DNA from 3 places in the Shewanella marisflavi genome. Region 3 is predicted to be linked to each of the others. Evidence: predicted binding sites of a transcription regulator. Region 3 holds the regulator's gene; each other region holds the start of a gene.
The links. Region 3 encodes sigma-54, which starts transcription at its own class of promoters, with help from an activator protein. Its sites were predicted from a motif close to GTTGGCACGNNNNTNGNNT; they were not measured.
Positions count from the first base shown of each region.

Region 1: CFF01_RS03160 (nitric-oxide reductase large subunit) is a predicted target of sigma-54. The motif match lies at 2,550-2,568, and genes of this name have one in related genera.
Region 2: CFF01_RS12820 (flagellar assembly protein FlgT) is a predicted target of sigma-54. The motif match lies at 3,550-3,568, and genes of this name have one in related genera.

Region 1 covers NZ_CP022272.1:703,476-710,882, reverse strand. The annotation lists gene hldE (bifunctional D-glycero-beta-D-manno-heptose-7-phosphate kinase/D-glycero-beta-D-manno-heptose 1-phosphate adenylyltransferase HldE) at 1-1,308, opposite strand, end outside; gene CFF01_RS03165 (LpxL/LpxP family Kdo(2)-lipid IV(A) lauroyl/palmitoleoyl acyltransferase) at 1,414-2,340, shown strand; gene CFF01_RS03160 (nitric-oxide reductase large subunit) at 2,615-4,906, shown strand; gene norR (nitric oxide reductase transcriptional regulator NorR) at 5,081-6,616, shown strand; gene CFF01_RS03150 (M16 family metallopeptidase) at 6,642-7,407, shown strand, end outside.
Region 2 covers NZ_CP022272.1:2,889,277-2,896,683, forward strand. The annotation lists gene CFF01_RS12790 (chemotaxis protein CheV) at 1-320, opposite strand, end outside; gene flgA (flagellar basal body P-ring formation chaperone FlgA) at 529-1,236, shown strand; gene flgM (flagellar biosynthesis anti-sigma factor FlgM) at 1,357-1,680, shown strand; gene CFF01_RS12805 (flagella synthesis protein FlgN) at 1,687-2,112, shown strand; gene CFF01_RS12810 (LPP20 family lipoprotein) at 2,240-2,686, opposite strand; gene CFF01_RS12815 (FlgO family outer membrane protein) at 2,683-3,306, opposite strand; gene CFF01_RS12820 (flagellar assembly protein FlgT) at 3,666-4,814, shown strand; tRNA gene CFF01_RS12825 (tRNA-Arg) at 4,892-4,967, shown strand; gene CFF01_RS12830 (hypothetical protein) at 5,178-6,071, shown strand; gene CFF01_RS12835 (hypothetical protein) at 6,274-7,407, shown strand, end outside.
Region 3 covers NZ_CP022272.1:3,700,358-3,707,764, reverse strand. The annotation lists gene mgtE (magnesium transporter) at 1-12, opposite strand, end outside; gene CFF01_RS16335 (HPr family phosphocarrier protein) at 113-388, opposite strand; gene rapZ (RNase adapter RapZ) at 381-1,229, opposite strand; gene ptsN (PTS IIA-like nitrogen regulatory protein PtsN) at 1,226-1,669, opposite strand; gene hpf (ribosome hibernation promoting factor) at 1,672-1,959, opposite strand; gene CFF01_RS16315 (RNA polymerase factor sigma-54) at 1,990-3,477, opposite strand; gene lptB (LPS export ABC transporter ATP-binding protein) at 3,610-4,341, opposite strand; gene lptA (lipopolysaccharide transport periplasmic protein LptA) at 4,338-4,886, opposite strand; gene lptC (LPS export ABC transporter periplasmic protein LptC) at 4,873-5,430, opposite strand; gene kdsC (3-deoxy-manno-octulosonate-8-phosphatase KdsC) at 5,427-5,978, opposite strand; gene CFF01_RS16290 (KpsF/GutQ family sugar-phosphate isomerase) at 5,980-6,957, opposite strand; gene CFF01_RS16285 (calcium/sodium antiporter) at 6,993-7,407, opposite strand, start outside.

The DNA.
Region 1 (7,407 bases), 1.3 Mb from region 3:
ATAGTCGCCGCCCTTCACCAGCTTGCTTGGCAATAGCCGTGAGATGATGCGCTGCGGTGTATCTTCACTAAAGGGCACAACCCAATCCACCGATGCGAGTCCTGCCAGCACCGCCATGCGGCGCTCCAACTTATTAACCGGGCGACCATCGCCCTTAAGACGCTTCACCGATTCATCGCTGTTAACGGCCACGATAAGTCTGTCCCCTAGCGCTTTCGCCTGCTGCAAGTAACTCACATGCCCGGCATGCAGAATGTCGAAACAGCCATTGGTCATCACCACGCGTTCGCCCTTAAGCTTTGCCTCTTCGAGGGCATAGGCCAATTGATCTTCACTGACGACGCCATAACCACTCTCACCATGACTGAGATTCAGCGCGGCAATAAGTTCGATGCGGCTCACGGTAGAGGTACCTAGTTTACCCACCACAATGCCTGCGGCTGTGTTGGCCAGGGCACAGGCGACTGGTAGCTCACAGTCTACCGCTAACGAGGTGGCCAGGGTCGAGATCACCGTGTCACCGGCGCCAGTGACGTCATAAACTTCTCGGGCAACGGTGGGAATATGAAGCTCGGGGGCATCTCTAGTGATCAGTGTCATCCCTTTCTCTGAGCGCGTCACCAGTAGCGCCTCAAAATCGAAATCAGCTAACAATTGCTTGGCCTTTGCCACCAGATCCGCTTCATCCTGAACTTTACCGACCACCTGCTCAAACTCACTCATGTTAGGAGTTAGCAGGCTGGCGCCGCGATAGCGTGAAAAGTCACTCCCCTTAGGGTCCACCAGCACCTTAACCCCTTTCGCCTTCGCCTTGGCAATAAAGGTTTCTGGCTTATCGATAGCACCCTTGGCGTAGTCGGACAACACCACCACGGCTACGCTGTCGAGTTCAGCTTCGACACCAGCCAGCAGCGCCTGACTCTGCTCGGCCGGATAGGCCTCTTCAAAATCGAGACGGATCAGCTGCTGATTACGGGACATCACTCTGAGCTTAGTGATGGTTGGTAGGTGAGCCACTCTGTGCCACTTAGGCACAACGCCTAGCGCCTCAACCCCCTGCGTCAGTGCAGTAGCTGTTTCATCCTCGCCCACTATGCCTGCAAGGCGCACCTGACCACCTAAGGTGGCGATATTCAAAGCAACGTTTGCCGCACCGCCGGGTCTGTCTTCAATTTGATTCACTCTTACCACGGGCACTGGCGCCTCAGGCGAAATACGCCCCGTCGGGCCGCTCCAGTATCTGTCTAACATCACATCACCGACGACCAGAACTTTAGCTTTTTCAAAAGCAGGCAGAGAAATCTTCATATGGCACTTATCTTTTTGCGAAAATTAATCCCTGATTATACCTAATTTTCTACACAAATTGAGTTAGAATAAGCAGTAATTTTTGTTAACCCCGTAGAGTCAGCCGTGGTCGAAAACGCACAATTCTCCTCACAATTTTTTCATCCAAAATACTGGTTAATCTGGTTCGGGGTTGCCCTGATGCGACTGACACAGCTGCTTCCCTTGCGGGCACAGATGACACTGGGAAAAGGCATAGGTCGACTGGCGATGAAACTTGCAGGCAGCCGCGTCAATACTGCCAAACGCAATATCGAGCTTTGCTTTCCCAAGATGAGTCCGGCGGAACAAGAACAGCTGCTTACGCAAAATTTTGAAGAAACAGGCAAAGCTATTTTCGATATCGCCAATGCCTGGTGGTGGAATGATGAGAAAGTTCAACGCCACATGACGATAAAAGGGCGAGAACATGTCGAAAGCACACTGGCAGCCGGTCAGGGGGTGATCCTGTTTGCGGTGCACTGCCTACCACTTGAGATGGGGGCACGCATCCTGGGTCAATTTCAGCCAGGCGTTGGGGTCTACCGTCCCCACAATAATCCACTGATGGAATACCTTCAGGTCAAGGGGCGCCTGCGCTCTAACAAAGGGTTAGTACACAAGCGAGATATCAGACAGATGGTGCGCAGCCTGAGAAACCCAAATGTGGTCTGGTATACCGCCGATCAGGATTTTGGTCGCTCCAGCGCCGTCTTTATCCCCTTCTTCGCTGTACCAGATGCGGCAACCATCACGGGCGCCACCACACTAGCTAAACTGGGTAAGGCCAAGGTGATGCCTTTTGTCGTAGTACGCAACCCAGATGACAAGGGCTACACCATAGAGATCCAACCGCCACTTGAGGATTTCCCCGGCGAAAACGAGGTAGAGGATGCCAAGCGCGGTAACCGCATCATAGAGTCCATCATCTCGTGCAGTCCGGCGCAATATATGTGGCTACACAGACGCTTTAAAACACGTCCCAATAAAGACGATCCCTCGCTTTATCGCTAAGCCTGCCGTGTTTATCTCCCAAAGGCCAGCCCTCGGGCTGGCTTGATAACGTCCACTAAACTGCTCAAAAAGTATCAAATCGACACCCACATACAACAATTGTCAATATGACATGCGGTGTCATTTCTACACTTGATGGCAATTGTCATATTGACAAATCAATAAGACACCAACAGACAGCAAATCATTTAAAATCATAAACTTAAAATAGTGGCACGTTAGCTGCTATAGCAGAGTACTCCACACCAACAATTATATTGCGCTGAGAGGCTCTATGAATAAACAACGGCTAACGGCGATAGCACTCTTAATAGTACTTATCGCTTCCTTCTCTGTCCTGCTGAGCATAGGCAGTGACATCTATCGCGAAAAACCCCCTATTCCCACTGCCTTTACCGATGTTCAGGGGCAGCCCCTGTTCACCCAAAACGATATTGAGCGTGGTCAACTGGTTTGGCGTTCCATGGGCGGACACCAACTGGGTTCCATCTGGGGTCATGGCTCCTATGTCGCCCCAGACTGGACCGCCGACTGGCTGCACCGAGAGGCGCAGGCCTGGCTGGATATCACCGCCAAGGCGCAGTATAACCGCCCCTTTAATGAGTTGGATTCGATCAAACAAGCAGGCCTAGAGCAGTCACTTCGTGAAGATATGCGTCGTAATACCCTGACAACCCAAGCTAATGGCGACATTCGCATCAGCCTGTCAGACACGCGTATTCAGGCCATAGAGCAAGTCTCAGAGCACTATCTGTCACTCTTTGGTGACGACCCTGAACTGTCTATTTTGCGTGAACAGTACGCCATGAAAGAAGGCACAGTGCCTGACCTTGAGCGTCGTCAGCAGCTTAATGCCTTCCTCTTCTGGGGCGCCTGGGCGGCAATTACCGAACGTGACGGTCAAAACTACACCTATACCAACAACTGGCCATTCGATCCTCAGCTGGGTAACACTCCGACCTCAGACAACATCGTCTGGTCAATCTTAAGTATTGTCACCCTGATCGCCGGTATCGGTGCCCTAGTTTGGCATCACGCATCGGGTAAGCATGAGCCACTGCCAACACCAGCGGACCAAGATCCACTCTTCCTTAAGAAGCCTACCGCTTCACAAAAGGCCGTAGGTAAATACTTCGTCACTGCCGTGGGACTCTTCCTGTTGCAGATAGTCTTAGGTGGTATCACGGCCCACTATGCGGTCGAAGGCCAAAACTTCTACGGTATCCCACTGTCGGAAATACTGCCTTACTCTGTCACCCGTACTTGGCACACTCAGTTGGCGGTATTCTGGATTGCCACCGCATGGCTTGGCACCGGCCTCTACATAGCGCCTGCGCTGTCGGGTTACGAGCCTAAGTTCCAACGCCTGGGCGTCAACGTCCTCTGGGTGGCGCTGGTAGTTGTGGTGCTGGGCTCTATGGCTGGTGAATGGATCGGCGTACAGCAGTACTTCGACTTAGACACTAACTTCCTCTTCGGTCATCAAGGTTACGAATATATCGATCTCGGTCGTGTATGGCAGGTACTGTTACTGGCGGGTCTGTTGATCTGGCTTGCACTGGTCACCGCCTCTATTCGTCCAGCCCTTAAACAACAAGGCGAAATGCGCCCCGTGATCTGGGTGCTGTACGCCTCTTGTGTTGCCATCGGTCTATTCTACGGTGCCGGCCTCTTCATGGGTAAACACACTAACTTAGCCATAGCCGAATACTGGCGTTGGTGGGTTGTTCACCTATGGGTTGAAGGCTTCTTCGAGACCTTTGCTACCTCGGTAATCGCTTTGATGCTAGTGCGTCTTGGACTTATCCGTGCCCGCAGCGCCAACGGCGCCGTACTTTTCGCCACGGTTATCTTCCTCACTGGTGGTCTTATCGGTACCCTGCACCACCTCTACTTCACAGGTACACCAACAGGTGTTATTGCCTGGGGCGCTATCTTCTCGGCACTGGAAGTCGTTCCACTAGCCCTGATCGGTTTCGAAGCCATCGAAAGCTATCGTATGCGTAACGCCAGCCCTTGGATGATACGTTATAAGTGGGCCATCATGTTCTTCGTCGCGACCGCCTTCTGGAACTTAGTCGGTGCCGGTGTACTGGGCTTCCTGATTAACCCACCTATCGCGCTCTACTTCATCCAAGGCTTGAACACCACGGCAACTCACGGCCACGCTGCCTTCATGGGCGTGTACGGTATGCTGGGTGTTGGTCTGATGCTCTTCTGTCTGCGTGGTCTGACGGGCAATATCCAGTGGAATGAGAAGCTGCTTAAAGGTGCCTTCTGGAGCCTAAATATTGGTCTCGCAGCCATGGTCTTCATGTCACTGCTACCTGTCGGTCTGACTCAGTTCTTCGCCGTCATCGAAAACGGCTACTGGTTCGCCCGCTCACCAGAGGTGATCCACAGCCCATTGGTAGAAACCTTGGTCTGGATGCGTGTCCCTGGTGACGTCGTCTTCGGTGCAGGCGGTCTGTTCCTCGGTGCCTTCCTGTTCGACATCATCAAGAAGGCCATTAGTGCTAAAGGCACTGAGCCTGTGGCCGATGCAGCGCTATCGGCTAAAGCATAAGGCCTAACATCACTCGACAAAGGGGTCATATCGACCCCTTTTTACCCTCAAAGTAAGTGTAAAAATGACAATAAACATTACTGTTAAATTGACATATACTTCATCCTAATACAGCCGCTGCATGCCAACGAAGAAGGATATGCCTTGGCATAGGCGCTACATTTCGGAGACCCCATGGCATTAAGTCAAACCCAACTGACGCGTATGGCGTTAGATATCACCTCGGGATTGTCCAATCATGACAGGTTCTCGCGCTTGCTCGATACCATCAGGGAAAGCATGCAGTGCGACGCCGCCGCGTTACTGGAGTTCAAAGGACAGCAGTTTACTCCCCTGGCCATCAATGGCCTGAGCCCAGATGTACTGGGACGTCGCTTTGTACTGCATGAGCACCCCAGGCTCGAGGCGATCGCCCGCGCTGGTGATGTGGTGCGCTTTCCCGCCGACAGCGATCTGCCCGATCCCTACGATGGCCTGATCCCCAACCAAGGCGACAACCTCACCGTCCACGCCTGTATCGGCCTGCCGCTGCTGGCCGATGGCAACCTGATAGGTGCGGTAACCATAGACGGCTTCGACCCGGATCAGTTTAAATCTTTCACCAACGAACAGCTCAGAGGGATAAGCGCCATCGCCTCGGCCTCCCTCAACAATGCCCTGTTGATCGACAAGTTGGAGAAACAAGCACTGCAATCCCAGTGGGACAAAGGCGATAGCGCAGGCCAGAGCAAGGAGGGCAACAAGGAGATCATTGGCCATTCACAGGTAATGAACAGCCTCAAGCAGGAGATCGCCGTAGTGGCGCCAACAGATCTCAATGTGTTGATCATGGGGGAAACAGGCACGGGTAAAGAGCTGATTGCCCACGAGATCCATCAAGGCTCCATGCGCGCCGCTCAACCTTTGGTTTACCTCAACTGCGCCGCCTTACCCGAGTCTGTGGCCGAGAGTGAACTGTTTGGCCACGTAAAAGGTGCCTTTACCGGCGCGGTCAGCAATCGCAGCGGTAAATTTGAGATGGCCGACAAGGGCTCACTGTTTCTCGATGAGATAGGCGAGCTGCCTCTGACGCTGCAAGCTAAGCTGCTCAGGGTTTTGCAATATGGCGATCTGCAGCGGGTAGGTGACGATCGCAGCCTCAAGGTAGATGTCAGGATCATCGCCGCCACCAATAAAAACTTGAAAAATGAGGTACTGGCGGGACGTTTTCGTGCCGACCTTTATCACAGACTGAGTGTCTTTCCTCTAGTGGCGCCGCCACTGCGAGAGCGGGAGCAAGATATCACCCTGCTAAGCGGCTTTTTTGTCGAGCGCTGCCGCCAGCAACTTGGGCTACAGACACTGAGACTAAGCCCTGCCAGTCTGACGATGTTAGAGGGCTATCAATGGCCCGGCAACGTCCGGGAGCTGGAACATAGCCTCTACCGCGCCGCCATTTTGGCCAGAGCCCAGTCATCAGGCAGCAATGGCCTGATCAATCCTGAACATTTTGAATTTGCCAACACAACGCCGCGCATCGTCCCTACCCAAAACCGTACGTTCAGCCACAAGTATAGCGGCAGCCTCAAACAGGCTACCGAAGCCTTTCAGGCAGACTTTATTCGACAGTCGCTGGCACAACATGACGACAACTGGGCCGCCACCGCCAGGGCGCTGGAAGTGGACTCGGGGAATTTACACCGCCTGGCAAAACGGATAGGGTTAAAATAACTCGAATATCATTGATAACAATAAGATGCCCAATTCTAGACACGCTCAACCACTGCTCATCGCCCTGCTTAGTCTGCTAGGCTTAAGTGCTATGGCTGACGAGGCAAGCCTGGAGCCGTTAGCCGCTCCGCTTTATCAGCTAGAGCAGCAACTGAGCTACCATGAGTTGGACAACGGCCTGAAACTCCATCTGCTACCACTGCCAAATAAGCAGAGTGTGGCCATCTCCAGCCAGTTTGCCGTCGGCTCACGCAACGAGGCAGAGGGAGAGTCGGGTTACGCTCATCTGTTCGAGCATATGCTGTTTAAGGGCAGCGAAAATGCCCCGGGTGATAGTTACAGCCAGACCATGAGTGCCTACAGTGGCCGCTTCAATGCCAGTACCTTCTTCGATGCCACCAACTATTATGTCAACCTGCCCAGCCAGGCCTTAGAGTTAGCCCTCTGGCTCGAGTCAGATCGCTTTATCCGGCCCAGACTCAGCGACGAGACAGTGCGCAATCAACAGCAAACCGTGCTCGAAGAGATGGCCACCACGATAGATAACCAACCCTATATCCGCCCAGCCATGGAGTTCCTGCTTAATCAGATAAAAGACAGCCCCTATGGCCATGCCGTGATCGGCTCGGTTGACGATGTTTCCGCGGCCACGCCTGCCAGCCTGAGCCGTTTTCATCATGACTTTTATCGCCCCGATGCGATGCAGATGGCTATCGTCGGCGACCTGCCCGCACAGACACGCACCTGGGTCGAGCAATATTTCGGCGCCTGGCAGAAGCCCACGACTCCGC
Region 2 (7,407 bases), 810 kb from region 3:
TTGACCAAGAATCCCTGCACGCTACGGTTGTACTCAGAAATAATAATGAAACAACCTTCGGTATTCTCTAACGGCTTGCCGCCTGTTGCCGCGCTAAGATCAATCACAGAAATGGTTTGCCCACGTATATGGGCCACGCCTCTCACAAAAGGATTCAACTTAGGTAGTGCGGTTAACGGCGGGCACTGCAGTACTTCTTTCACCTTAAATACGTTAATGCCAAACCTTTGCCGCCCATTTAACTTAAACAGCAGCAGCTCTAAGCGGTTTTGTCCTACAAGTTGGGTGCGTTTATTAACTGATTCAAGAATACTCGACATAATGCCTTTGCCCTGTTGTCGGGTGAATGCGAAGCCGTTCCCATGGTAAGTATGAGTATAGGCATAGTAATTGCTTTATCTAGTTATATGACAACCAGACCTCTACTTTGTCAAATTTATGACTCTAATTTCTCACAAAAAATGGCAAAGTCTGAGCCTTCAAACGAAGTATAGGTGTAATCTGGCTAATCAAGCTAGTCAATTCAATATGAAAGTAAATTTTGCATATTTTCTGTTTTTGTTACTCACCTCTCTGCCGACAATGGCAGCGGAGCCAGCCAGCGTTCCCTCCGTCTCGACCATAGCAAGATTAGCAACAGAGGTGGTGCAAGAAAAAATCACCTTACCCAAGGATGCCAAGCTGATCATCACGCCACAAAGCTTGGACACCAGGCTATCACCGCCAGCCTGCCTGGGTATGCCTAAGGCCGAGATTGCCAGCGATCGCGCCATCAGTAAAAACAACACTGTCAAAATCAGTTGCAGTAGCCCGGAGCTCGATTATCCCTGGCAGATATTCATTTCGGTTCGGGTCGAAATTCTTTTTCCCGTGGTTGTCGCCAACCAGACATTGGGACCGGGCGAGCTCATCGAAGCCGATCAGATCCGCGTCGACTATGTTGAGCAGAGCCAACTTAGAGGCCAACAATTTGATGATCCAGCAAGCGTTGCCGGGACCCGAGTTAAACGCAGAATCCCCATCAACCAGCCTCTTTTTAGCAGTAATCTCTGTTTCGTCTGCAAAGGCGATAGTGTGGCAATTTTTGCGCGTTCAGAAAATTTCGAGATAAAAACCAACGGCGAAGCGCTAAATGATGGTAACCTTGGTGACAGGATTCAAGTACGTAACAGCCGCTCACACAAGAGCGTTGATGCACACGTTATAGGCATTGGTGAAGTGGAAGTCAGGATGTGATCTTGATGACCTTTAACACGCAAAAATTTATACTGTTTTTTGAAACTTATTGCTAAAGCTTTGACCATGAGTGCCGATAGACAAGTATGTTGATCTCATTTATGTAAGTTGGACCCCAAAATGCCTATAGATATAAAACACGTAAATACAAATACTAACAGTCGAATTGGCAGCGCCAATTCAAGCAAAGCGTCACTGGGCAAAGACTCAGCTGCAACTGCTAGCACTCAATCAAATACGATAAAGGGTGACTCTGTCTCTATCACCTCTCAGGCGCAACAGCTCCAGAGTGCACAGGCCAAATTAAACGATATTCCTGAAATCGATATCAAAAAGGTTGAGCAGATCAAAGCCGCCATCGCTGAGGGGCGCTATAAAATAGATGCCGATAAACTGGCCAGCAATATTGCCCAGTTTGAAAAGGAACTCCAGGATCTTAACTAAGACGTTATGACGCAGATAACCGATATCATCGCCAATCAACACAAATTGCTAGACAACTTGAAGCAAACCATTGAGTCAGAGAAAGCTGCCTTGATCGCGCAAGATGCCGATCAACTGTTGCGTCTGGCTAATGAAAAAGCCGAGTTGTTAAATGAGATCAAACTAGGTGATACCGAATTAGCTGCGCATCCTGAACTAGGCAAGCTCACTCAAGAGCCTGCGCTTATTGCGTTAGTTGACGACGCCAAGCAGGCATTGGCCGAATGTAAACAGCTTAATGAGCAAAATGCCGCGCTTATCGAACACAGCATGGCCAGTGTCAATCGATTCTCACAGGCGCTACAGGCAAGTCGCAACGCCAACAGCCTGACCTATGATGGTAAGGGGAAGACCTCGACCATCTCGACGCTTGGCAATAACCTGAAAGCCTAGTTATTGCTCTGAAGCCAGGTTTCCAAAAAGTCACGGCTCATAGTAAATCTGAAGACATAAAAAAGCCTCTTTAAAGAGGCTTTTTTATTTGGCTGATGTAGTTGACTAATTCAGTTCCCTATCGCACTTAAAAATAGGTCACTTCCTTCACTGTTTGCGGCCTATTCTGCTGTTGGTATAAGGCCCAAACCTGCTGAAAATCAAGCTCAAGCTCAGTGACATAATGATCGCCAGCCGGATAACTCTTCACTACCTTCGCGCCGCGAATCACGCCGCTCACCGAGGCCTGAATATTGTCATCGGATAACATCCAATCTTTTACATTGCTCGAGGCTGACAACTGTTGGCCATACACCTGCTCGGCCAGCTCTCGGTAGGCAGCTATCTTAGACGCCTGCATTGCCATCAATACCCGTTGAGAGGCCTCTTTTGCTGGCTGGGTCGCCAGCGGCGCATAACCAATAGCGGTTAATTTAGGAAAACTCTCCGGCGCCTGGGTTTCCCATTGGATATATCTATCTTGAGAGGCACATCCACCTAGCATAAGCAGCAATGCCACTATCATGATTCTCATTGGTTAACCCCCTTAATCTGCACATCAGCCTGCCCTTCGGCGCTGTAACGAAAAAGCACACCGCCTTGGGAAGTCACCTTTTCTGACAGGCTAAGATAATCTGCCAGCTCTGACTGACCCACACTCGCGCCAGCCACAGAAACAACACGATTATTGGTCACATTCACTATGCGACTATTAATCACCACCCCATTGGGGTTAAGGCTCATGGTCGAGGCCAATACATGCTCTACGGGCAGATCCGTCGGCAGCTGACGCCAATCACGGGTCAAGATAAGCTCTCCCTGCTCAGTCACCCGCAGGTTCTCGCCTACGTTAATATCCACCAGATTAAACTGATGGTCGTGCATGGCCGCGATCAATCCCTGCTGTATCTGTAACCCCAGTGCATTGGTTATCTTGAGGTTGTCCAATAATACAGGTGTCGCAACCAACAAGGGTTGTTTGGGCGTCAGCTGATCGTTTTGACGCACTAGCTCATTAGCCAGCTGCTGGGTCAAATGAATCACTGCCGAACTGGCAGGCAAACTATTGCCGCTCTGCAAAGTCGGCGTATCACTCTCATTTGCCGCACAGGCTGCTAACAGCATGAGGGAAGATATTATCAAAGCGTTTCGCATCTTGATGTCCCATGGTTTCTCGATATTGGCGTGAACCAATATACCAACTTGGCGGCGTCATATATTCGGCCAGCCAAACCTATTGGCAATTATGCAGCAATATATATGCCATAACCTATGGATGTTCTCCTTACGCGCAAAGACTTGCTCGACTTTGGCTCATTACAGGATTAACCCATAGTGACGTAGTCATAAGCCTAGGTACTATCGAATGCCATAACCTCTCCGACAGAGAGGTTAAACTCAGGCACGGATATTGCTTTGAGCTTATTCATCAATCAGGAACATGAAAAAGGGTGCGAAACTGTCAGCATTTTGGCACCCCGTACTGGATTAATCTGCTCAATTGAGACGATACAATGAAACGACTCCACTTAATATTGCTGTTACTTGCCAGCTTTCACACTCATGTGATGGCGCAGTGGCTAGAGGCTCAGGGCGAAGCCAAAATCATCAACGGCAATATTACCCAGGCCCGCGAAGATGCCATTGCACAGGCTCTAAGCTATGTCACATTACGCTCTGGCGGCCAGTTTACCAGCGTGCAGCGCACCCAAAATGGTCAACTCACTCAAACCGAGCTTTCCCTGAGCCAGCAGGGTCAGGTCGAACTGATCAGCGAGCAGATCCAAGGCGACAAACTGACCCTGAAGCTGCGCGTCGACGTGATGCAAAACAATGACCTCCCCAGCTGTCAACCACAGCTTAAAGCCGCCATTTTAGTGCCTCAGGCACAAATCGCCGATCGAACCCAATTAAGGTATGGCAATTTGGGAAACTTTGAAAAGGCGCTGTCTGAAAAACTTGGCACCATTATAGATCGTGAAGGTAAAGCAAGCTTTGCCCACGTTCATGCCAATGAACGTCTCGATATTGAGGAGTCTTTGATCGACATTCGTGGCTACCGACTCCCCAGCTGGCTCAGCGAGATCACCGACAGCCAATATATATTGCTACCCGAAATCCTCGATATATCAACAGAGCCTGTAGAAAGCGGTCTTTTTGGAATGTGGAACAACTACCCTCAGCGTCAATTTCAGCTAAGGCTTTCTCTTTACCATGGTATCAGCGGCGAGCAGATCTGGAGTGAGTACTATGACGCTCCAGCGCCATGGGAATTTGAGCGTCAGGCCACAGTACCGGCCCAAAGCAATCGTTTCTGGGCCTCTAGCTATGGCAAGAATATCGAAACCCTATTGAGCCAAGCCGGTGAGGATATCGACAAGGTGCTCAACTGCCGTCCCATATTGGGACAAGTGGTTTCACGCGTCGATAACCGGGTGATCATCAATCTGGGCCGTAACCATGGCGTTAAAGTCGGTGATCAGTTCCAATTGGTACTTCAGCAAAATCTGCCAGATCGCCTGGATAATATGCGCGCCGTTGCCAGCGAATCTCGCGCAAAAATAACCATAGAACAGGTCACCCAAGAAAGCGCTACCGCACTGTTGCAAGGTGCCAATGGGGCCATCAACATACAAATTAACGACATCGCGATAAAAATCTAGCTTGGTTTAGCGCACTAATTAAGCAACTAAATCTAAAGCCTTTTCATCGTGATGAAAAACAGTATAATCACTTGCGTCTCCCTATAGCTCAACAGGATAGAGCAGTCGCCTCCTAAGCGATCGATCGGGGTTCGAGTCCCTGTGGGGAGACCAGTTAGACCTTTTTACTCATAAAATTCAACCGCTTACGATTTTAGCAAAATCTGGTGCCGCCCCTGTACCGCCATAGAACAGGTCTTTTTTAGCACTTTTTGTTATTACTTTTCTGAATAACGCCTGTTTTACACAGTTATCCTCAGTTGTAGACTTTTTGCCCCATTTTTAATAGTTTTTGTCTTACTCTAGACAAGGAAATACCTGAAAATGGATGAGTCTTCGGAACAAAATAAAAATCCCCCCATGACCTCTTCAGCCACACCCTGTGGCTTAAGCAAAGCGCAGAGAATATTGAGTGGAGAAGAATCCACTAAAGAATTTGAATCATACAGTAATGCAATGCGTGCATTAGATAAATATATTAAAGGTGGCGATCGATATGGAGCAGAAAATGCTTCACAAGAAGAGCAACTTAAAATTCTGGCAAAAGATCCTGATGGACTAGACCTACTCGATGAGAGCAATAAAGCGATAGCTAAAGTTTTTAGTGCACTTTCTCAACTTGTGATTAAAGCTCTCGATATCCAACCAGACCCAGAGAAAGTTAAATTGGTTGCTTCTTCTAAAACCATTTCAGAGCTTTTGATAAACATAAAACCTGTACTAGGAATTCTCCTTGAAGACTTCAAGGGAGTAAGGCCAATTATCTACATTGAAGGTGATGAAGATAGTGATGAGAATATTCAAAGATTTAATCTTTTAAAAAGTGCAATCGCCTGTCATCTTGGGAATTTACCAGAGCAATCCACTATGTTTTTTGATCAGCTTTGGGGAAAAGTTTTGGGGCAAGAAAATCCAAATAGTAAATCCCTTAGAGAGGAAATCCTTAAAGTACAAGGTGTCATAGAGTCGGCAAAATCTTATTCAAAAAAGGGCGAGCCATCTCGACATTCCAAAAATCGCCAGCGTAAAGATTACGCCATCTCACTCTATCGGAAAAAGTCTTACCAAAACCCAAGTCAAGCCAGAATCACCCTCTACACTGCGATTGCAGCCTATGCGAAGGATATCAACCACCCATTTAGTTCTGAATATCAAGGCATGCAAACCGTCTACAAATGGTTTTTGGAAGAAGAACGTATTAAAAATAAGTTGTCTTGACTCAAGTAACAAAGTCCATCTAAACTCACATTTAGGCGCCCGCCTCACTTGCATGTGAGTGAAAACAGGCAATCTGACGAAAGTCCTGAAAATACAGCTTTACCCATCTATCACATTCATAGACAAGCCGGGTCGAGTTCGCTTTCCATAATCACATGCGGAACTGAAACACAGTACAGCGCTCGATCCGTGGAGTTTGTTTATGAACATGCTTTCCACTCAGGCCTATAACATTTTCGTTAAGGCCCAATCTCTGCCGAATTGTACCCTCACCCGAGCCCAGGTGTACGAAGTCATTGCCGCCTACTTTGGTCAGCAAAGTTATGCCGCATTAAAAAACGCAGCAGATCCTTCAAAGCTCGATAAGCCAATTCCTGAAGAGGCATACCAACGCTGTATTCAAAAATCGGCGACACTGAAACAAACCGAGGATGTCGCTGCCAAGTTGGCACATTTGGTAGCTTCCGAATTGGAGTTCGTTAACTCATCACATGCAGAGCTTATAAACCGGCAAGTATTCAATTATCTGTATTGTATTTTTGACGAAGATGACTCGTTAGATACTTTGCCTAGTGATCACACCTTTGAGTTTGAAGGCATAAAAATCGACGTGCCGACGCTGTTCGAAAGGCTTAGAAAGATATCCCGAGAAGGGAATAAAGAGTCAAGGCTTTTGGAAATGCTTTGGTTAGATGCAGAGTACTCAAGGGTGTACCAAAATGACGCCAGCGAACACTGGTACAAGCGCAAACTTGCAGGTGATAGTTTAGGTGAAGTTCAAATAGAGTGGGCAGATAACTACGGCCGTATGTTTTCTGCTAAACAAGCTCTGGAAGCTTTTCGAGCTGCCACAAATGTTTCCGACCTTGCGACCCCCAATGTTGAAGAGATTCTTACCACCGAAGATTATTCACTTCCCAAACAGTCCATTTGCTATCAACTGGACGCAGGTGAAATCATGTGGCGAGTAATTGAACTCTGGGAAATCGCATTGGACGACGAGTCAAAGACCGAAATCGAATTTCTGAACCAATGGGACAAGTTGTTTGCATTTCAAGAACCTCGGCGTGACTCACTTGCTCAGTTAGCCGAGTCCGAAACAGACCCTGTAAAGCAACATGCTTGGCTTGAGTTTGCCAAATCAAACGATATCGACCTTGAGCAAGATAATATGTACCTCATCAATTCGTACACTGGCGAAGTGTGGGAACATGACTTTGATGGCCCCGTAGAAGCGGCTGGCTATCAAGCGATATCTTTGCCCCCATTGCCTCCAAAGCTAAAGCCGCAGGTTTCGGAGCGCGTTGAGGCCATGCTTAAGCTTCAGCAAATAATC
Region 3 (7,407 bases):
TTCGATCGGCATAGCTCCTCCTTAGGCAATAGATTGACCGGCTTGGGTAATAGGCGTGTAAGTCTATGATAAGTATAGGACGAAATTCACCCGGCACCGCAAAGCGAGCCGATTATACGGCCTCGTCGAATTTGGCGTCAATAAGGGCACTGATGGCGTCCAGTGCCGCCTGGGCATCTTTGCCTTCACTGGTGATTGTGATGGTTTTGCCCATGCCTGTTTCGAGCATCAATAGGCCGAGTACGCTGGCGGCCGAGGCTTGTTTGTCGCCCTGGATCAGGGTGACTTGGGCATCGAACTTGGCGGCAAGTACTGCCAGCTTGGTGGCCGCCCTGGCGTGCAGTCCCAACTTATTGCAGATGGTCAGCTCGCGAGCCAACTTAGTCATGCTTTAGCTCTCTGTGACGAGCCTGTACCTTATGCTTGCCTTTGTTGAACAGCTTGGCCAGTTGGTCGGTGACATAGACAGATCTGTGTTGCCCACCCGTGCAGCCAATGGCAATGGTGAGGTAACTGCGGTTGTTACGCTCAAGATGAGGTAACCAGGTTTCCAGCAGGTTTTCGATTTGCCAGATAAATTTATTCACCAGTGGCTGCTGACTCAGAAACTGCTGCACTGCCTCATCGAGGCCGGTCAGGGGTCTCAGTTCTGGCTCCCAATGGGGATTTGGCAAAAAGCGCACATCGAACATGAAGTCGGCTTCGCTTGGCATGCCATATTTAAAGCCGAAAGATTCGAAGTTGATCACCAGCTCTTTATCGACTGTGCCCAGTAATATTTCGCGCACCTTGTCACTCAACTCATAGATGTTGAGGTTAGAGGTGTCGATATAGTGATCCACTAGCTTGGCGATGGGATCGAGCAGTTTGCCTTCGAGCTGAATCGCCTCCTTGAGAGAGACTTTTGAGCGTGACAGCGGATGTAATCTGCGGGTCTCGCTATAGCGCTTGAGCAGCACATTGTCGCTGGAGTTAAGGAAGAAACTTAAGATCTCGGTATCTTTCGGGAGCTTGGCCAGCTGCTTTTCCAACTGGATCTCTTCGCTGGGCATATTGCGCACATCGACGCTAATGGCCACCAGTTCGCTGCGTCCCTTGAGTTGCTCCAGCAGGGATTCCATCATCTGTAGGGGCAGATTATCGACACAGTAGTAGCCGAGATCTTCTAAGACCCTAAGTGCGACAGATTTTCCCGACCCTGAGCGTCCGGATACCAAAACCAATTTCATTGGGTGATCACCTGATAGAGTTCTGACTCATCCTTGGTTTTTCTTAGCTGTTTCATGATCGCCTTGTCATTGAGTTTCTCTGCCATGGCGGCCAGAGTACTAAGATGCTGCTCGCATTGATCTGCGGGCACCAATAATGCAAAAAGGATATCGACGGGCTTATTATCAATGGCATCGAATGCGATTGGTTCAGCACACTTCACCAGTACGGCCACTGGTTGCTCTATGTTCGTCAGCCGTCCGTGAGGAATCGCGATACCATTGCCTATACCTGTGCTGCCCATTTTCTCTCGAGCCAGAAGGCTTTCAAAAATCTCTTGAGAGGAGAGGGTGGGGTACTGGACAGCGGCTAAGTCGCTGATAAGCTCCAGTACCTTTTTCTTACTGCCCGGAGTGGCGCAGGTTGTGCACTCCGGCCGCAGGATGGTACTCAGTTCCATCGTTAATGTTTAGTAAGCTTCTCTTTGTGTTTAATGACCTGACGATCGAGCTTGTCAATCAGGGAGTCTATCGCGGCATACATGTCCGCATGTTCGGATGTTGCGAACACTTCTCCGCCACGGAGGTGTAACTTGGCCTCAACCTTTTGCTGCAACTTTTCGACATTTAATACAACGTGCACATTATTGATCTGATCGAAATGACGTTCAAGCTTTGTGAATTTCTCTTCAACATAGTTTCTTAGAGATTGGGTGATCTCGATATGGTGCCCAGTCAGGTTTATTTGCATAAAGATAGTCCTCCAGTTTCCAGTTACGTGTTATAAGCTCTTACGCTGATTCGAGGGCGGTATAAGCATTGCCTCTCGGTACTTAGCAATAGTGCGACGCGCCACTTTAATGCCTTGTTCAGCTAAGAGTTGAGCCATCTTGCTGTCGCTTAATGGCTTTTTCTGGTTTTCCGCAGCAACTAGCTTCTTAATAAAAGCCCGTATTGCTGTTGAAGAGCACTCTCCACCATCGTCAGTGCCGACATGGCTAGAGAAAAAGTATTTGAGTTCGAAGATCCCTCTCGGGGTATGCATATATTTCTGTGTGGTTACACGGGAGATGGTCGATTCGTGCATCTCCACCGCTTCGGCGATGTCGTTAAGCACCATGGGCTTCATCGCCTCTTCACCAAATTCGAAGAAACCTTGTTGGAAGTCGACAATGCAGTTGGTGACCTTTAGCAGTGTCTCGTTACGGCTCTCAAGACTCTTGAGGAACCATTTCGCCTCTTGCAGGTGACCACGAATAAACTGACCGTCAGCCTGGCTCTTAGTGCTGCGCGCCATGGCCGCATACTGCTGGTTGACGTTGATCTTGGGCATGCTATCGGGATTAAGCTCGACCACCCAGCGTCCCTTCTTCTTGGTGACGGTCACATCAGGGATCACATACTCGTCGCGGCTGGCGGTAATGGCCAGGCCTGGACGGGGGTTTAAAGTTTGAATGAGGGCGATAGCATCTCTTAGCTCATCTTCTTTAAGCTTGGTTTTGCGCATCAAGAGGCGGAAGTCGCGTCCAGCGATGAGATCCAAGTGCTCCTTGATCAACATGCGTGCATTGGCGATATGCGGGGTATCGTCGCTGTATTGGGCCAGCTGAATCGTCAGACACTCGCTGAGATCTCGCGCCGCCACGCCTATGGGGTCGAAGTGCTGTACTCGCTTGAGTACTGCCTCGACCTCATCGAGTTCTATTTCGGGATCGCCCATCGCTTCGAGAATATCCTCGCAGGTCTGGGTCAGGTAACCGCGTTCGTCAATGGCATCTATGATGGCGGTGGCGATGGCCAGATCGTTATCGGAAAAAGGGGTGAGATTCTTCTGCCATTCGAGGTGCTCGTATAGGCCTTCACTGGTCTCGCCCTGAAAAGGCATGTCGTCGTCGCGCATGGCGCCTGAGCTGGAGTTAGGGGAGGCGGTATAGACCTCGTCCCAAGTAGTGTCGACCGGCAGCTCGTCAGGCATAGAGTCTTGAGTCAGGGCGTCCGAGGTCTCGACGCCTGAGTTATCCTGACTCGAATCCAGCTCTATCTTGTCATCATACTTGCTGTCGAAATTGTCGACGGCGGTATCATCTTGTAGTTCGGCACTGGCGCCTTCTTGCTCTTCATCCAACTCCAGTAGCGGATTGGATTCTAATGCTTGTTGGATCTCCTGCTGCAACTCTAGTGACGACAACTGCAACAGACGTATGGCCTGTTGTAGCTGGGGCGTCATGGTGAGATGCTGACCCATTTTGAGCTGAAGTGACGCTTTCATCGTACTGCTATTCCCTTGTTTCTAATTATAAAATGAGAAAGCTCTGGCTAATTGGCCGGACAAATATAAAGGATAGTCCTTATGGCCACAATCTGATATTAGTTTCAGTTTATGGCCCGGTTATAAGATTAACTATAGCTTGAATTGTTCACCTAAGTACACTGCTCGTACTTGCTGATTGTCTAAGATTTCGGCGGGTGTTCCTTCGGCGATCAGATTACCGTGGCTGACGATATAGGCTTTCTCACAGACGTCTAATGTTTCGCGCACATTATGGTCGGTGATCAACACCCCAAGGCCACGGTTTTTGAGTTGCTCGATGATCTTTTTGATGTCGATGACTGAGATGGGGTCGACACCGGCGAAGGGTTCATCGAGAAGAATAAATTTCGGGTTCGCGGCCAGGGCCCTGGCGATCTCTACCCGGCGACGTTCACCGCCCGACAACGCCATACCGTGGCTGTCACGGATATGGGTAATATGAAACTCTTCCAGCAGATGTTCCAACTCCTCTTCGCGGCCATCGTTATCCAGATCGCTGCGGGTCTGCAGCACGGCCATGATGTTGTCGCGTACCGAGAGTTTGCGAAAGATGCTGGCTTCCTGGGGCAGGTAACCTATGCCTTTACGGGCGCGAAGGTGCATGGGGTCGAGGGTGAGGTCGTCATCATCGATATAGATGCGTCCCTTGTCGCTCTGTACTAGGCCGACCACCATGTAGAAGGTGGTGGTCTTACCGGCACCGTTTGGTCCCAATAGGCCGACGATCTGCCCGGTTTTGACTGTAAGGCTCACATCTTGGACAACGGCACGACTCTTATAGCTCTTGGCGAGGTTTTCCGCCTTCAAGGTCAGGTCTGTCATTGCTTTTCCTGTTCGGGTTGTTCTGGTTCTGGCTCGGGTTGCGCTTGTTTCTGCTCTTGATAGTTTTCAGGCTGAATAATGGTGATCACGCGGTCATTGCCTGTACTCTCGGCAATCAGCTGTTGCTGTTCAATGTTGTAGCGGATCTGAGTACCTGTGACCTGGCTGCCTTCCTGTTCCAGGGTAGCATCGCCAATGAGTGTCAGGGTGCGGCTCGAGAGTTCATAGCGGATCTCTTTGGCACTGGCAGAGGCGGGACGGCCATCTTCCATTACCTGAGAGTAGGTGGCCGGGTTGCCTGTGGCAACGAGGATCTTGCCACTGTTCTTTTCTTTGCTGAAGGCGCGCAGTTCATCGGCCAAGATCTTGATCGAGCCCTGAGTGACCTCAACCGGTCCATGGAAGATGATCTGATTGTTCTTGATATCGGCTTCCTGGCTAGCGGCAGAGATCTTGACCTCTTGTAGTAGGTCATTATCCTTGGCTTGGGCGCCCAGGCTAATCAGGGTTAGCAGCCCAGCGAGAATAAGGCTATTTAGTTTCATATGTTCCTTCTACCTGACTCGTCAGTCGTATATTTTGTGCGTTGAGATCGGCGTATAAGCCTTGCCCCGTGATGAGGAAATCTCGCCCCGTTACCCGAATGCTTTTGTCGGATGTCATTATCATAGTATTGAGATCCAACTCCAGATAGGTGGTCTCTATGGTCTGGATAGGTTCTTCTGGGCTAATAGCATCAATGATAACATTATTTTCCAGGGTGACCCGTCCGCTATTTTTGTCCAGAGTGCCTTTAGTCGATCTGAGTCGCCATTGGGCATCGCCCTTGTCTGGATACACGAGATAGATGGGCTGAGTAAAGTAGGTCATGTTGCGTTCGGCGTAGTGCTTCATGTGGCTGGCCGATACGCGGCTATTGATGCCGCCCTGCTCATTGTACTGCACGCTCTTAAGATCCCGGACGATATAGTCGGGACTGTCGGCGTTCACCTGTGCCAGATCTTCTTCTCCCCGTTTCGATTGCACCTGCCAATAGAGCACTAGTGCGGTACCGAAAAAGGCGATAATGGCCAGCGTGACTCTATTCATATGCTCATTCCGTGGGCCGACGCAAACTTATCCTGGCTGAGCAGAATAAGGTCTGTCAGTTCTCGCAGGGCGCCGTGGCCCCCTTTGATATGGGTCGTCATGTCGGCGTGTTGGCGCACATAAGGGTGGCCATCAGCCACACAGACAGATAAGCCCACCTTCTGCATCACAGGCAGATCCACCATATCGTCGCCAATATAGGCCACTTCCTGGGGCGTGACCTTATAGAGAGCCAGCAGCTCTTCGTATGGTTCAAGTTTGTTGTCCACGCCCTGATAGATATGGGTGATCCCAAGGGCTGTCATGCGATCTTCCACTATTTGAGACTTACGCCCTGTGATGATGGCAACGGGAATATCGCTGGTGAGCAGCGAGCGCACGCCATACCCATCGCGTGTATGGAAAGTCTTAAGCTCATCGCCCGAGTTACTCATATAGACTAAGCCATCGGAAAACACGCCGTCGACATCGCAGATCAGCAGCTTAATCTGTTTAGCCTTCTGCCAAACAGCATCAGTGATGGGACCGTAGAAACCTTGATGTGCCATGTTAGATCACCCCCGCCTTGACCATATCCAGCATATTGAGAGCGCCGATGGGACGCTGTGTCTCATCGGTCACTATCAGGCCGTTAATCTCTTTTTCGTCCATTACCTTAAGGGCCTGCGCCGCCAGTATGCCGTCGCTGACGGTGACGCAACCATGGGTCATCACCTCGGAGATAGAGGTCTTGCGCAGGTTAATCTCGGCGTCGATCACCCGGCGTAGATCGCCGTCGGTAAAGATACCTACCAATAGGCCTGCCGAATCGATCACAGCCGTCATGCCAAGGCCCTTCTTCGATATTTCATACAGGGCATCGGTAATGCTAATGTCTTGTGAGACTAAAGGTAACTCATCACCCTTGTGCATTACGTCGCTCACCTTAAGCAGGAGCTTACGGCCCAAGCTGCCACCGGGATGAGACAGGGCAAAATCATCTTTGGTAAAGCCACGCGCCTGTAATAGAGCGACCGCCAGGGCATCACCCATCACTAAGGTGGCAGTGGTGCTAGATGTGGGGGCTAGTCCTAATGGGCAGGCCTCTTCTGGCACCTCGATACACAGGTGAACCACGGCGTGTTTAGCCATGTTAGATTCGGGTTTACCCGTGACTGCAATCACAGGCAATCCCATGCGTTTGATCACCGGCATCAGGGTTAAAATTTCACTGGCCTCGCCCGAGTTTGAGATGGCGAGCACGATATCGTTTTCGCTCAGCACACCCAAGTCGCCGTGACTGGCTTCACCTGGATGCACGAAGAAGGCTGGAGTCCCTGTGCTGGCCAGCGTGGCCGAAATCTTGTTGCCTATGTGGCCGGATTTGCCCATGCCCATGACGATCACCTTGCCGGTGCAGGCGAGGATCAGTTGGCAAGCTTTGGCAAATTCATTTGAGTCGACATATTGATACAGGTTGTCCAGCGCATTGCGCTCGGTATCGATAACCTTGCGTCCCCATTGACGTAATTGATCCGCATCTACCATCTTGTTCTCTCTATATTTTTCGGCCTAAAGCGCTATTAGGATAGGAAAAGCGTGACTTGATAGCCGATAAAAGTCACTAATAACACGCCACCATGCCAAGGGCGAAGTTGGCGGGCTTTGCCGGTTAATAAAATCAGTATGGCCAGGGCAACGCTAGTTGCCATTACCATATAAAAGTCTCGAGTGCTGGCTGCGGCATCTACCGCACCGGGTGCGATAAGCGCAGGCAGTGCCAGTACCGCCAAAATATTAAACAGGTTTGAGCCAACCACGTTGCCTATGGCCAGATCGTCCTCTTTCTTTAACACGCCCGCCACACAAGCCGCCAATTCAGGCAGGCTGGTGCCAACGGCTATGATGGTGAGTCCTATGACTAAGTCTGACATATGGAAAGCCTTGGCGATACCCACTGCGCCTTGTACCATCCAGTCTGCCGACAGGGGCAGCAGC